Regions from separate parts of the Dialister invisus DSM 15470 genome, predicted to be linked through region 2. Evidence: riboswitches for the same ligand, from Rfam matches in the RefSeq annotation. Region 2 holds a riboswitch; the other holds the start of a gene.
What was found. A riboswitch is a leader RNA that binds a small molecule or an ion and turns the genes downstream of it on or off. The one in region 2 is predicted to bind cobalamin.
Positions count from the first base shown of each region.

Region 1 (6,587 bases), 720 kb from region 2:
CCAGAATCTTCTTGTCTACGCCCTGTTCAATGCCGGCACTGATGAAGAATGCCAGAATCGGAAGAACGGCGCCGTTCATCGTCATGGATACGGACATCTGATCCAGCGGAATGCCTGCGAAAAGGATATTCATATCAAGCATAGAGCAGACGGATACGCCTGCTTTGCCGACGTCGCCGATAACACGGGGGTTATCCGCATCATAGCCGCGGTGGGTCGGAAGGTCAAATGCGATAGACAGCCCTTTCTGGCCTGCCGCCAGGTTTCTGCGGTAGAACGCATTAGATTCTTCAGCAGTGGAGAACCCTGCGTACTGGCGGACCGTCCACGGGCGGAATACATACATCGTGGAGTAAGGTCCGCGGAGGAACGGAGGGATACCGCTCATGAAGTCCAAGTGGTTGCACTGGTCATACACATCTTTGCCGTAGAGCGGACCTACAGGAATACGTTCCATTGTATTTTCATAGAGAGCATCATAATTTTTGCCCGTTGTTTTTTCCAGTTCCGCTTTCCATTCATCATAAGAACAATGGGGATGTTCTTCAAGGTTTAATTTTGTAAAATCGGGGTTCATTGCCATCTTATTTTACCTCCTCTTCCGTAATCTTCATGCCTTTTTTCTGCTGGAGCATACGGAGGATATCGTAGCAGTTTGCTTTCACGCTGATAAATTCATCTATGCCGGCTTCACGATATACCGCTTCCATATCTTTCGGAGCAGCGCCCGCAAGGAAAAGCGTACCTTTCCCCAAAACTTCCTTTAAACGCGGCGCCAGCGCCGGCACATCTTCCGGATAAGTAGCGTCAGTAGAGCAGATAACGGCACAGTCATAAGGAGTTCCTTTATCATCGCAGCCTGCCTTCAGCGCTTCCACACACTTATCCCAGCGTGAACCCGGTTTATCTTCATCATCCTGGAAGCCGTTATTCAGATGAACGCTGAATTCGCCTACCTGCAGGAAACTGGTGGAGAAATCAGCTCTCGCCTTATGCTGCGGAATCGGTCCCATATTGGCCAGGAATATTTCCACATTCTTGCCGGTTTCCTTTTTAAACGCCTGTGTGTCAAAGCGGAGTTTTTCAAAACGTTCGGTCCAGCGGTGCGCATAAATCTTTCTCACTTCGATGGAATCCGCTTTGGCAGCTCTTGCTGTGCGTACTTCAGAAATTGTAGCGCCGGCGGAGAATGCGGCAATTGCCTTCTCAACGATGTCGGTATCGGCTGCTTTCAGTTCTTCCAGCTTTTCCTTCAGGAAATCTTTGTCCATATCGGCACGATATTTCTCAACGCCTTCAGACAGTTCTTTTTTCAGCGCCGGTACATCTTCCGGACGCGGATCAAGAAGTTCTTCCGTCATATTCGGATACATATTTGTCCCGACAGCGCTGTCCTTGCGGAGGTCAAGCGCTTTGAAACGCTGTTTCAGGATTTCAAGAATCTGCTGCTGCGGATATTCTTCTTTAAGAGCTTTCAGGATACCGCCAAGAGATTCGATTTTCTGGAATTCTCCCCAGATTTTTTCAGCCATTTCCTTGGTCAGTGCTTCAATCCCCCAGGAACCGCCGGCCGGATCGATCGGACGAAGCATGCCGAATTCTTCCTGCAGCATAATGTGTACGTTTCTTGCGATACGGCGGGAGAATTCATCACCCTTGCGTACCGTTGCGTCATAAGGATCATTTTCATAAGAATCAACACCGCCGACAACTGCAGAGAAAATCTGGGTCGTTTCACGAAGCATATTTACACCGATATCGAAAATCGTCTTGGTAAACATCGCCGGACGGGCATGGATTTTGCAGGAACGGTCTTTTTCTTCGGCGCCGAAGGCTTTCATGATATTAGACCATACCTGGCGGGCAGCACGGAGCTTGGCAATTTCAATGTAGAAAGTGGCGCCTGTATTAAATGCGAACTGCAGGGACTGGGCAATATCATGGATATCGATGCCGCGCTTCTGCATTTCACGGATATATTCGACAGCGATAGCAAAAGTATAAGCCACTTCCTGTACGGCATTCGCACCGCCATTGGAGAAAATATCGCTCCTGACGAAAATGGTGCGGAGCTGCGGCGCATTCTTTCTCGTCCAGCGGATAGATTCCACCATTTCATCATACAATTCTTCCAGCGGCTGGTTCAGCTTTCCTCTCTTGATCAGCTGGGCAATCGGGTTTGCTCCGATAACACCTTTCACTTTGCTGACATCTTTTCCCTTAGCCTTCAATGTCGCGGCTACCAATGCCAGCATACGGAGAGAGGAAGTACCAGCATACATCATAAACGGGATCTTTTCCATATCAAGACCGTCAAGCAGGGTATGCATATCTTCCAGCGCGGTAATGCTTACGCCTATATCGCCCGGCTTTTCGGCATCCATGACATCAATGCCGTCGGCAGTGGCGGTATCAATACGTACATTATAAACAGTGGAACCTCTGTCGATTTCATGCTTCAGAAGTTCATTATTTTCTTTCGGCAGCGTTTCATCGCATGCCTGGGCAATACCCCAGGGAGCGCATTTATAGCCGTTTACCGTTGCGCCGCGGAGAAAATCTCCCATGCCCGGATAATCATCTGTCGGAAGAATCTTATCAGTTGCTGACGGTCCAGTTCTCCATGTATAAATCGGATCAAAGGTAATCCCTTCATAAGTCTTGGTAAACATGATCTTATCGAAAGGCTTTCCTTTCAACAGAGCATTGCAAGCCTCCACCCACTCCTCATAGGTCGGCTTTTCAAATTCGTCAAATTTTACTTCTGGGAAATCGGCTTTTTCATTTGATTTTCTCAAGATCGCTTCCAACTCTTTGTCAGTAAGCTGCTTGACCGATTCCTGGGTATTCTGTTCTGCCATGAAAACATCCTCCTTATAATAATTTTAGACAATTCCGCGGAAAATACAGCTTGCAGACAAGACGGCAGAGTCCCTGACGGAACATCCTTTCAAATGCCTGGCATAACGTCTTTCAAGCCGGACTTTCAAAATCCCCGATATGTGCACCTCCTTACAATCTACTCACAAAAAAACGACTATCACGCGAAACTGATAGCCGGACAAGGAAATAATTTCCCAATCCCCTCCCCATCTCTCGCAGGTATAACGGTGATTCTTAGACAGATAGTTCTCCTGGCTCAAGTTCCTCGTTTATATCGCCTTCCCAGTTACCCAGTGACATACTTGATATAAACTCCCTTTACAGTGGCGGGACCGCTCCGGATTCTACCGGATTCTCTTTTACGCTTTCGCACCTGTCAGATATGTGAAATTGTCTAAATAACTACATTTTTAGTATAATTCATTACATTCTAAGTGTCAATCAACCACATTCATATTTAATATAATTAATTTTTATATTTATCCACATCTTTACCCCTGATTTATTGATTTTTCATTCATTACTACTATATAATGATGTTAATGTTGCAAACTATTAAAAATATCTTACCTATCTTATAGGAGGAAACAGGAGGTCGGAAATATGACAAACACTGAAAAAGAAAGACGAACTGAAGAAGCATTGAAACTGAGCAGCCTCTTCGAAGAACTGGATGGCCGCCGTCCGAGGCTTTTCATGCCGGAGCTTGAAGATGATGACGATAAAGAGGCAAGAAAACTTGCCGCCACGACATTTGCCGACCACGGCTGGGACGTAGATGTAAGCCCCCTCCTCTCCCCGGAAAGCTCCGCGCAGAATGCTGCCGACAATGACGTCCATTTCATCTTCTACACATCCAAAAGTCCTACGATGAAGCAAAAATTAATCGCGCTCTCTCAGACACTTGCCATGATCGGCCGGGACGACATCCTCATAGCCGCCCATCAGGTCAGCAAAGATGATAAGGAACTCCTCTTCCGTTACGGCATCCTCGCCGCTTTCGACAAGAATACGGATGTAAGCGATGTAAGCCTTACCATGCTCCGCGTCCTCGTCTCCATGGCAAAAGAAGAACAGAATCCCACCGAGGAAATGCCTTATTGATCCTCAGTCCCTTATAAACAGGAGAAACATCCTCCTGTTTTTATTGCGGACAAACAGCATATGGACTCCCAAAAGAAAATGCCGGGCATTGCAAAAAATATTTCAGAAATACTTTCATCTACTCATCAGCATACTTTAAGCACTGCTATCCTGTATCTGTACAGACATGCAAAAACGATTTGATCCCCCAGCTCCGCGTTTCGGTCCGGCATCTCCGGAACCGCCTCAATACCACCTCTCCATGCAGCTGCTGTATAAGCAGATACAAATCAATATTCAGCAGTTTAGCAGATGACTTATTGCATAATTCTATTACGACCGGAGCCCTTAAAACACAATCAAAAAATTCTTCCGGCATCTCATAATGCAAAACAACCTATTCTGTATGCCCGACTGTTTCGGGTTCTCTATACTCATCAAGTAAGCAGAAATACTGCTCATCATTATAGTCAGATTCTTCCCCACCTCCTTACAAAGATGAATAGTACCTGCACTTTAATATGATATCTGCAATCCAGGAATCTCTAAAAATCTCTTTTTGCCTTTAATGAAATCCATTATCCCGTTCACAAAATTAAACAGCAAAAAAGCAGTGCCGAAGCACTGCTTTTTGTAATTAGAATCAGCCAACTGTAAAGAGTGTGTCGCCGCCCTGTACGCTCTGGCCTTCGCTGACCGGCATACCGGTAATCTTGCCATCGCAGGGAGCCATGATCGGGTTGCCCATCTTCATAGCTTCGAGAACGAGAACTTCGTCGCCTGCCGCTACTGCGTCACCAACGTGTTTATTGATACGCAGGACTTTGCCCGGCATCGGAGCTTCTACGACTTCACCTGCGCCGGCGGGTGCTGCTGCCGGTGCGGGAGCTGCTGCTGGAGCGGGTGCCGGAGCCGGAGCTGCCGCCGGTGCGGGAGCTGCTGCCGGTGCGGGAGCTGCCGCCGGTGCTGCTGCTGCGGGTGCTGCTGCTGCGCCGCTGTCTTTAACTACTACATCGTAATCCTGGCCGTTAACTGTTACGGTAAATTTTCTCATTGTTCTTCCTCCTAATTTTGTACTTTCAACTTTCAATTAGAACTGCTGGTTTCCGGAAACACCTGCAATGCGGGCGCCTGTGGTCCAGCCAGGTCTTGCTGCCGGGCGGATAGAAATGATTTCACCGCCGCCCATAGCAACGATTGCTGCTGCAATGGCTGCTACAACAGCACCATTATCAGCGGCTCTCGAAGCTGCCGCCGGCGCCGCTTTTTTAGCCGCTGCCGCCGGTGCTGCGGACTGATTGAGAGATGAACGTACTTGGCAGATCATGATCAGGGCAATGACTGCCAGAACGGCAGCTGCTACCGCGATATACATAACTGTATCGTTATTCATCCAAACCCATCCTTTCAAATATTATCAATGTGTAAATACATATTACAGCGGAATGTTTCCGTGTTTCTTAGCCGGATGTACTTCATGTTTGGAAGCAAGCATCTTCAGAGCATTGATAACTACCGGACGAGAGTTTCTCGGATCAATAACTGCGTCTACATAGCCGCGTTCTGCAGCTTTGTAAGGAGTTGCAAATTCATCAACATACTCCTGTGTACGCTGTTCTTTCTGCGGATCCTTCTTGAAAATGATATTTGCTGCGCCGGCAGGTCCCATAACGGCGATTTCTGCGGTCGGCCATGCAAATACTTGGTCAGCACCCTGTTCACGGGAGCACATGGCGATGTAAGAACCGCCGTATGCTTTACGGAGAATCAGGGTAATCTTCGGTACAGTTGCTTCGCAGTATGCGAACAGCATCTTAGCACCGTGACGGATTACACCCGCATATTCCTGCTGCTTGCCGGGCAGGAAGCCGGGAACGTCGACAATGTTCAGAACCGGAATATTGAAGCAGTCGCAGAAACGAATGAAACGGGCTCCTTTATCGGAAGCATTATAGTCAAGGCAGCCTGCCATGAAGTTTGGCTGGTTGGCAATAATGCCGACAGTCTGTCCATCCATACGGCAGAAGCAGGTAATGATGTTCTTAGCCCATTCCTTAGCTACGTCGTAGTACTCGCCGTTATCAACGATGGATTTGATGACATCGTACATATCGTACGGTGCATTGGAGTTTTCCGGCATAATGGTATCCAGACTTGCATCTGTACGGGTCGGATCATCTCCGGTTTCAACAATCGGCGCGTCTTCCATGTTGTTGCTCGGCAGGAAGGAAAGCAGGTAACGAATCTGTTTAATGCAGTCTTCGTCATTTTCAGCTGCAAACTGGGCCACACCGGATGTACGGTTATGGGTCATAGCGCCGCCGAGAGCTTCAGCGGTAATCTTTTCGCCGGTTACGGATTCAACTACTGCCGGTCCTGTCAGGAACATCTGAGAGGTGCCTTTTACCATGTAGATGAAGTCGGTCAGTGCCGGAGAATATACGGCGCCGCCTGCAGACGGTCCCATAATTGCGGAAATCTGAGGAATAACGCCGGATGCAATGGTATTGCACCAGAAAATCTTGCCATAGCCGGAAAGAGCATCTACTGCTTCCTGGATACGGGCTCCGCCGGAATCATTCAGGCCTACGCAAGGAGCACCGACTTTAAGAGCCAGTTCG
Region 1 is NZ_GG698602.1:969,636-976,222, forward strand. It holds gene scpA (methylmalonyl-CoA mutase) at 1-583, opposite strand, end outside; gene GCWU000321_RS04815 (methylmalonyl-CoA mutase family protein) at 585-2,861, opposite strand; cobalamin riboswitch at 3,108-3,275, opposite strand; gene GCWU000321_RS04820 (hypothetical protein) at 3,487-3,987, shown strand; gene GCWU000321_RS04825 (biotin/lipoyl-containing protein) at 4,610-5,020, opposite strand; gene GCWU000321_RS04830 (hypothetical protein) at 5,057-5,359, opposite strand; gene mmdA (methylmalonyl-CoA decarboxylase subunit alpha) at 5,402-6,587, opposite strand, start outside.
Region 1: it holds a riboswitch for cobalamin, as region 2 does, so the genes downstream of both, GCWU000321_RS04815 (methylmalonyl-CoA mutase family protein) here and GCWU000321_RS09670 (TonB-dependent receptor plug domain-containing protein) in region 2, are expected to answer to the same signal.

Region 2 (6,587 bases):
ACCTCCTTTTATAATATACACAAATCCGGATGTCCGGATCTGTAAAACGGACCGATATCAGAACTCATAGCGGACCGTGCCGTACCACGTCCGTCCCTGGATGGGATACTCCACATTCAGGTACCCGTAAGAGTTCGTGCCGAGGCAGACCCATCCTTTCTGCTTCGGCGCCCGGTTGAAGATATCGTTGCAGCCGAAGGCGATCTGCCATGCCTTGCCCGGCTTCACCTTGACGCCCGCATTGATGACGCTCAGCGAGGGATACGCGACCCCGTCATCCGTTTCGTCCCCCAGTTTATTGTATCTATACTCATTGATCGTATAGTAACTTGAGGTATAGTGCCACTCGCCAAACAGGGTAAACCGGGGATTCGGGAACCAGGAGAACCGCAGATTCCCTTCCCATTCCGGCTGGAAGGTCGGATATACTTCCCGGTACACCGCATCCCCCAGCGCCCACTCTTTATTCTGCCGCCGGAACGCCTTGATTTTCGTATAGGCGCCTTCCAGATCCAGGCTGAAATGGCCCCACTTCAGCCCTGTCTGCAGTTCAAATCCGTGTATATGCCCTTTTTGGTCATTGAAGTAGGATGCCCAGTCGGGTCCTGCCCGGTACAGGTAGAGCATCCGGTTCGCATGGCGCCAGAAGTAGGTCAGCGTAGCATAGGCGTCGGAATGGAGGAATTTCCCGTTCCACAGCGTACTGAAATCGAACTGGGTCCCGTACTCCGGCTGGGGGAACTTGGAAGCGGTCCCCCTCTTGTTGGCGGGAACCGGCAGGATGCCTGCCCCGTCCCCGGCAATTTCATACATATTGAGGAGGCGGAAATAGGTTCCCCCTGTCATGCGCAAGGTAAGATTGTCATTCACCTGTTTTTTGAGCGCCAGCTGCCAGGTGCCTTTCCCGTCCTGCTGTCTGTCCCGCGGCGTGATCCAGTGGAACCACCGCCATGCCGTATCGGCGAAGCGTTTCCCCTCGCTGTAGCCCACGATGACTGACCGGTTATACCGCCAGGCGGGGGTCAGGAACCAGGTGCCTTTTTTGTCCAGCGTGATGGTGTCCTGGATCTGGATATTCCATATATTCTGGTCATACCGGTTCCGTATGGCGCCCAGAAGCGTGGAATAATCGGAATCGCCGAGCACTTTATCCATCAGGGATCCGTTCACGTGCATCCGCTCATGGGAGTAATTGGTCTGGAATTCGAGGAGCTGTCTGTTTCCCAGCTGGTAGGTGCCGTCGAGGAGGAAATTATACTTGCGGGAAATAAACCGGCTCCATTTGCGGAAAGGGACGTCTTCCCAATAGACCTGGTTCTCATTTAAGTGATACATATGTTCCACGTCATAGTATTTCTTCTGTTTCTGGAAATCCGCCGTCCAGCCCCATTCCAGGCGGCCGTTATGATGGCGGTTCTCCACCATCAGTTCGTTCGTGTAAAGGCGCTGCCGCTTCCCTTCCGCATAAAAGGCGTCATCTATCCAATCCACCGTGTAGCCGAGACACGCGTTCAGTGTGGTATTGCTGTATCCTGCCCACAGGCTGTCCGGCAGATGGCGCTTGATGCGGTTCCAGCTGCCCTTCACCATCCACTCGTCATTCTGCCATTTCACGATGGCGCTCGTATTCTTCCGGTCATTCCATCTCCGGTGCCGGTTTTCCGACATAGATTTGAGTTTTTCCACCCTCTTTTTTACATATTTGTGCCTTTCCACGATTTTTGTATACTCCTCAGACTGTTCCGGGTCGACATACTTCCCCTGCGACAACCATTGCGCATTATACTTGGCAAGCCGATCCGCCTTGTCCAAAAACTCCTTGTTATTCTCAAGAACCGCACCGTCCACGGCCGCTTTCACATCAGCATTTTCCGGCTCATAAAAATATGAATCCTTATTATTCCATGAATATTTGAGTTCATTAATTACATCTTGTTTCATACAAGCTTTGATCTGCGCTATTTTTTCCTCATCCCCGCCGGCTTTTTTGATCTGCTTCAACCAAAATTTATAATTTCGTTTAAACGTTTTGTCATGTTTCAGAAAATAATTTGTTGCCTCTTCCTGCGAAACCAGCTCCGCGTACTCGTCTTTCCAGGTCCGATCCATGTTCTTCCTTGCCTGGTCCATATCATGTTGGTAGATTTCCTCTGCCAAGGCGCCGCTGCTGGCAAACGCCATCCAGTCCTCAACATTCCCCGCCTTATATTTATTTCTCGTTTCATCGGAAAGATGAGTAGAGTAATTCCTTAATGTAAGCATAAGCCATGTCTTCTTGTCCCCACTTTTTTCATACCAGCCTAATTCTGTTTCATAACTTAGCATCTCATACTTTGCTTCTTTCTTGGATTCTTTGGAATTCATGACGTAATTTTTATAAGGGAAGTCGCCTTTGGCCGTTTCATGATTAAGCCCCACCATGAGGCTTCCGTTCCCCAGCGGCGACATCACTTCGAGCGAGGCACTTTTGCCCCCGAAGGATGATTTCCCGATTTCCGCCGAGATATCCGCCTTTGCCGGTCTCTTGGTCACGATATTCACAACGCCCCCGATGAAGGTTCCCCCGAAACGGGCAGGAATATACCCGCGGTATACTTCGATACGCTCCACATTCTTCACCGGAATGGTGGAAATATCCACGGCTGCATCTCCCCCCAGATTGGTCAGGATACCGTCCACGAATACCCCGACCTGGGCCGCCGTGGAGCCGCGCACGGTGACGACCGTATACTGCCCCTTGCCGTTCACTTCGCGCACATGGACGCCGGGAACCATTTTCAGAAAGTCCGCGAGATCTTTTTGCTCCCCTTTAAATTCTTCCGGACGGATGACCGTAACGGTACCGGGTGACAGTTTGGATTCCCAGTCAGGGCGCTTCGCCTCGACGGTGACCCCCGCCATCCGGAAAGCCATATCATCTTCTGCCGGCGCAGCCGGTATCTCCGCCGCCCGGACAGTCATACAGGCAGCCGGCACCCCGATGGCAATCATAACCGCCATCCTCAAAAAATGCAGATTCTTCTCTCTCTTCATCATAAGCTCCTCTCGTACTAAATATCAGCTGCCCTTTCATCCCTAAAGGCAGCCATACTCCCGTCCCTACAGGGTTCTTCATCAGCTTGTTTCCATTGTGATTCATCTCCATTCATTGCCACCGTATTTACTCATAACAAAAAGGCACAACCAAACTGAAATGAGAAAAATTTTTCCCATCTCCCATCCGGCTCATGCCTCGCGAGTCTTTTGATGATGAAATCAAACGGCACCCTGGCTCGGTTCATTGTCTGCCTGCCCCTCTGTGAAAGGACCACAGCAGGCCGACTTCCCTTACAGTTGCGAGACAGCTCCGGCTTTTCACCGGATTCCCCGTTATTAGATTCCGTTATCTTGTTTTTTTAATTATCAGCTAATTGAATTCTATCATAGAATTTTTACATATTCAATTTTATTTTGTAACTTTTTGTGGATTTATTTAACCCCCATCCAATGTTATTGATTCTTAAAAAATGCAAAAAGAGTATCCCGGGGAAGCAATCCCGCCGGATACTCTTTTATCGTTCTGTCATTATTTCATATTTGCTTTTACAGCATCTGTCAGATCGATACCGCCATAAATAACGTCTCTTGCATTGATGACCATATCTACGCCTTTATCTTTAGCCGCTTTCTCCACAGCCGCCCGGAATTTTGCCTGGATGGGAGCCATGACTTCATTTTCCTTTTGTGCCAGCTGCTGGTTCAGTTTCTGTCCGAGTGCCTGTTTATCCTTATCTGACATATTTTTAGATTGTTCATTGAACTGATTCTGTAATTTCTGCTGTTCAGAAACCACAGTCTTCCCTGCCTGCATAAAAGCCGGCGTGGAAGACAGGACATCCTCCACATTGACATAACCGGACGCTGCGTCAGCCTGCGCCATCATTCCAAGAGAAGCAGCTGCCATAATCATAGAAATAAGAATCTTTTTCATATGTAAACCTCTTTTCCAAAATAAAATACACGTCTCTTTCACTCTTTATTTCTTCCAGAGCTTTTCCATAATTGTCGGATACACCGCATTTAAATGCCCCTGGATCTGGTTCAGGATCGCCACAACGAGCGGCGCATCAAAATGATCAAGCCCCGCAGGGATACAGCAGGTCAGCAGCACGTTGCCGGCTTCATCCACACTGTATTTCAGCATACGGTACTGGTCATTCAACGCATTCAGCTCTTCACAAACGGTCGCCTTTTTCTCTTTTGTTACAATCGCTGCCGCCACCTGTACCTGGATGATCGTGTAAACACTGTCGTCAAACAAAATCATGAAAGGAAGGTTCTGTCCGGCTACAGGAAGGTTACTGCGGAAAGCCTGGGAATGCACGTCATCCTTAAAATCCTGAATACCGAACCCGCTGATTTTCGCATCTTCCAGATGCTTCTTAAACAAAGCTACCTTTTCAATCCCCACCTTTACTTCCGGCACTGCTGTTTCCGCTTTTACCGTATTCTTATTCTCCGCCATTTTGTACGCTCCATTTCTCTGGTCACGCCAGAACTCAAACAATAATTCTGTGATATCCCTGTACACTTTTTCTTTTTCTTTCAAAGGAAGATTCCAGTCATTTGCCATATGGGCTTTAAAACGCAATAATTTGATTTCTTTCAGTAAATTCAGATATAACTGTTTGCTGACAGGAACAACATTGCCTTTTACCGCTTCCACCCGTTTAATCTCATCCTTTAGTTTGATCATGAATGATCTCTCCGATTTTTAAATACATTTGCTGATTATTTACTATCCTGCCGGCATTTGGGATAAATAAAAATCTGCGGGACAAGCCAGACAGTTACCGAATGTACAAGTATCTACTGCCCCCTATCCTGCAGGTCATTAGAAAATTGAAAACAAGCGGCATCCGACTGGGGTTTCTCACCCTTCACGGCTGTAAAACAGTTCCGGATTTTCACCGGATTCTCCACAAAAGCCTTTCGACTTTGTCTTCTCTCTGAAATTGTTCTGAACAAAGGTTGTTCAGATATTATTATATTATCATAAGGCATATACTATTTGCAAATAATTTTTACTTTTTCTTTTCTTCTTATGGTAATTTTATTTTCATTATTTTTAAACTTTCTTTCATCTTGGATGCCAAGGGACGATAAATCCCTGCCGGGATTCCGACCGCTTTTTGCCTACCGGTAAAGTGTCACTCATGTCAAAACGTCATCCGGAAGGCCAGCCAAGAATCCATTACCATCACACTGAAGCCGGTAAGACGTCATAAAAGTAAATAGATTCTTCGCTCAGTGTCATATTGCTGCTTCCCATCTTTCTCACAAGATATTCTTACCCCTGCTCAGAATGACGGCGGACGGTAAGACGTCATCCGCAGCGTCGGTAAAGGATCTATTGCCGTGATGAGGAAGCCGGTAAGGCGTCATCAGAATAATAGATTCTTCACTTAATGTCATGTTGCCGTTTACCTGCTTTCTCACACAGCATTCTTGCCTCCGTTCTAATGACGGGGTACGGAAGTCGTCATAATGACAGAAAACGTTAAGCGTCATAATGACGAGAGACGAAAGACGTCATCCTGAACGCAAGCGAAGGATCTATTACCGTGATGAAGAAAAAGATAAACGGAAAAGGACTGCCTTCCCATACCCGGAAAGGCGGTCCTTTCGTTTCTTCTTATTCAGTTCTCATAGCAAAGCTTTCTTCTATTCCCCTTTCGAAAGCGTTCATCATCCTTAGAAGCTGAAGCGGATGCCCGCATCTATCCTCCATTTGTTCGACAGGTCCGCCCCGAAGTTTCTCGTGTAGGTTCCGTACAGGTACGTGTTCCTGTTCACCAGCCAGCTTCCTCCTACTTCAAGGTCTATCCAGCTGTCTTTCAGGTCTACTTCTGTCCCGCTCGTCGGTTCGCCTTCTGCACTGAAGATGCTCTTCACCGTTCCTCCGAATTCATGGGCCAGCCCTATCTTCGCAAACAGGTTGCTTCTTTCTGTCTCTTTTCCTATTCCCAGTCCGATTCTTCCTATTACGCTGGTCACTCCGTCCTGGTGGATGTGCATTTTCTTGTTCCCGCCCATGTCGCTTACCGCGTCATAGTCTTTTCCGCTTAAATGTCCTGCGGTGAGTTCAATGCTCGGGTCTATGTAGAAGCCGTTTTCTTTCTTCATCCGCTTCCCGTATTCCATGCTCAGCGACAGGCCGTTTGTCCTGTACTTCCCTTCCAGGCGGTGGTTCATTTCGTTGTATACGGTGTAGTCGTTCTTTATACGGCTTCCTCTAAGGATGATGTCAAGGTACTGTCCGTCTTCTTTCTGCATGGCTCCGTACAATGCCAAACTTGCCAGTTTTTCTTTCCCTGTTCCATTGGCATAGGTGTCCTTCCCTGTTCCGTAGTCCAGGGCCGCCCCGATGGTCCAGTTTCCTTTTTTCTTGTCGTAACCTACCTGGGCTATGTCATAGGTTTGTTTGAGGTAGGTATTCTGTTTGTCCATCTTGTTCTTTCCGCCCAGGTATCTGGCCCAGATGCCGTTTTCTTCTTTGGCCAGTCTTATGTCTCCCATTCTTCTCTGCAGATCGTTGTTGTTTCCTC
Region 2 is NZ_GG698602.1:1,686,787-1,693,373, reverse strand. It holds gene GCWU000321_RS09670 (TonB-dependent receptor plug domain-containing protein) at 58-3,036, opposite strand; cobalamin riboswitch at 3,242-3,430, opposite strand; gene GCWU000321_RS09260 (OmpH/Skp family outer membrane protein) at 3,566-3,970, opposite strand; gene GCWU000321_RS08130 (YbjN domain-containing protein) at 4,016-4,735, opposite strand; gene GCWU000321_RS09640 (hypothetical protein) at 5,317-5,478, opposite strand; gene GCWU000321_RS08120 (autotransporter outer membrane beta-barrel domain-containing protein) at 5,734-6,587, opposite strand, start outside.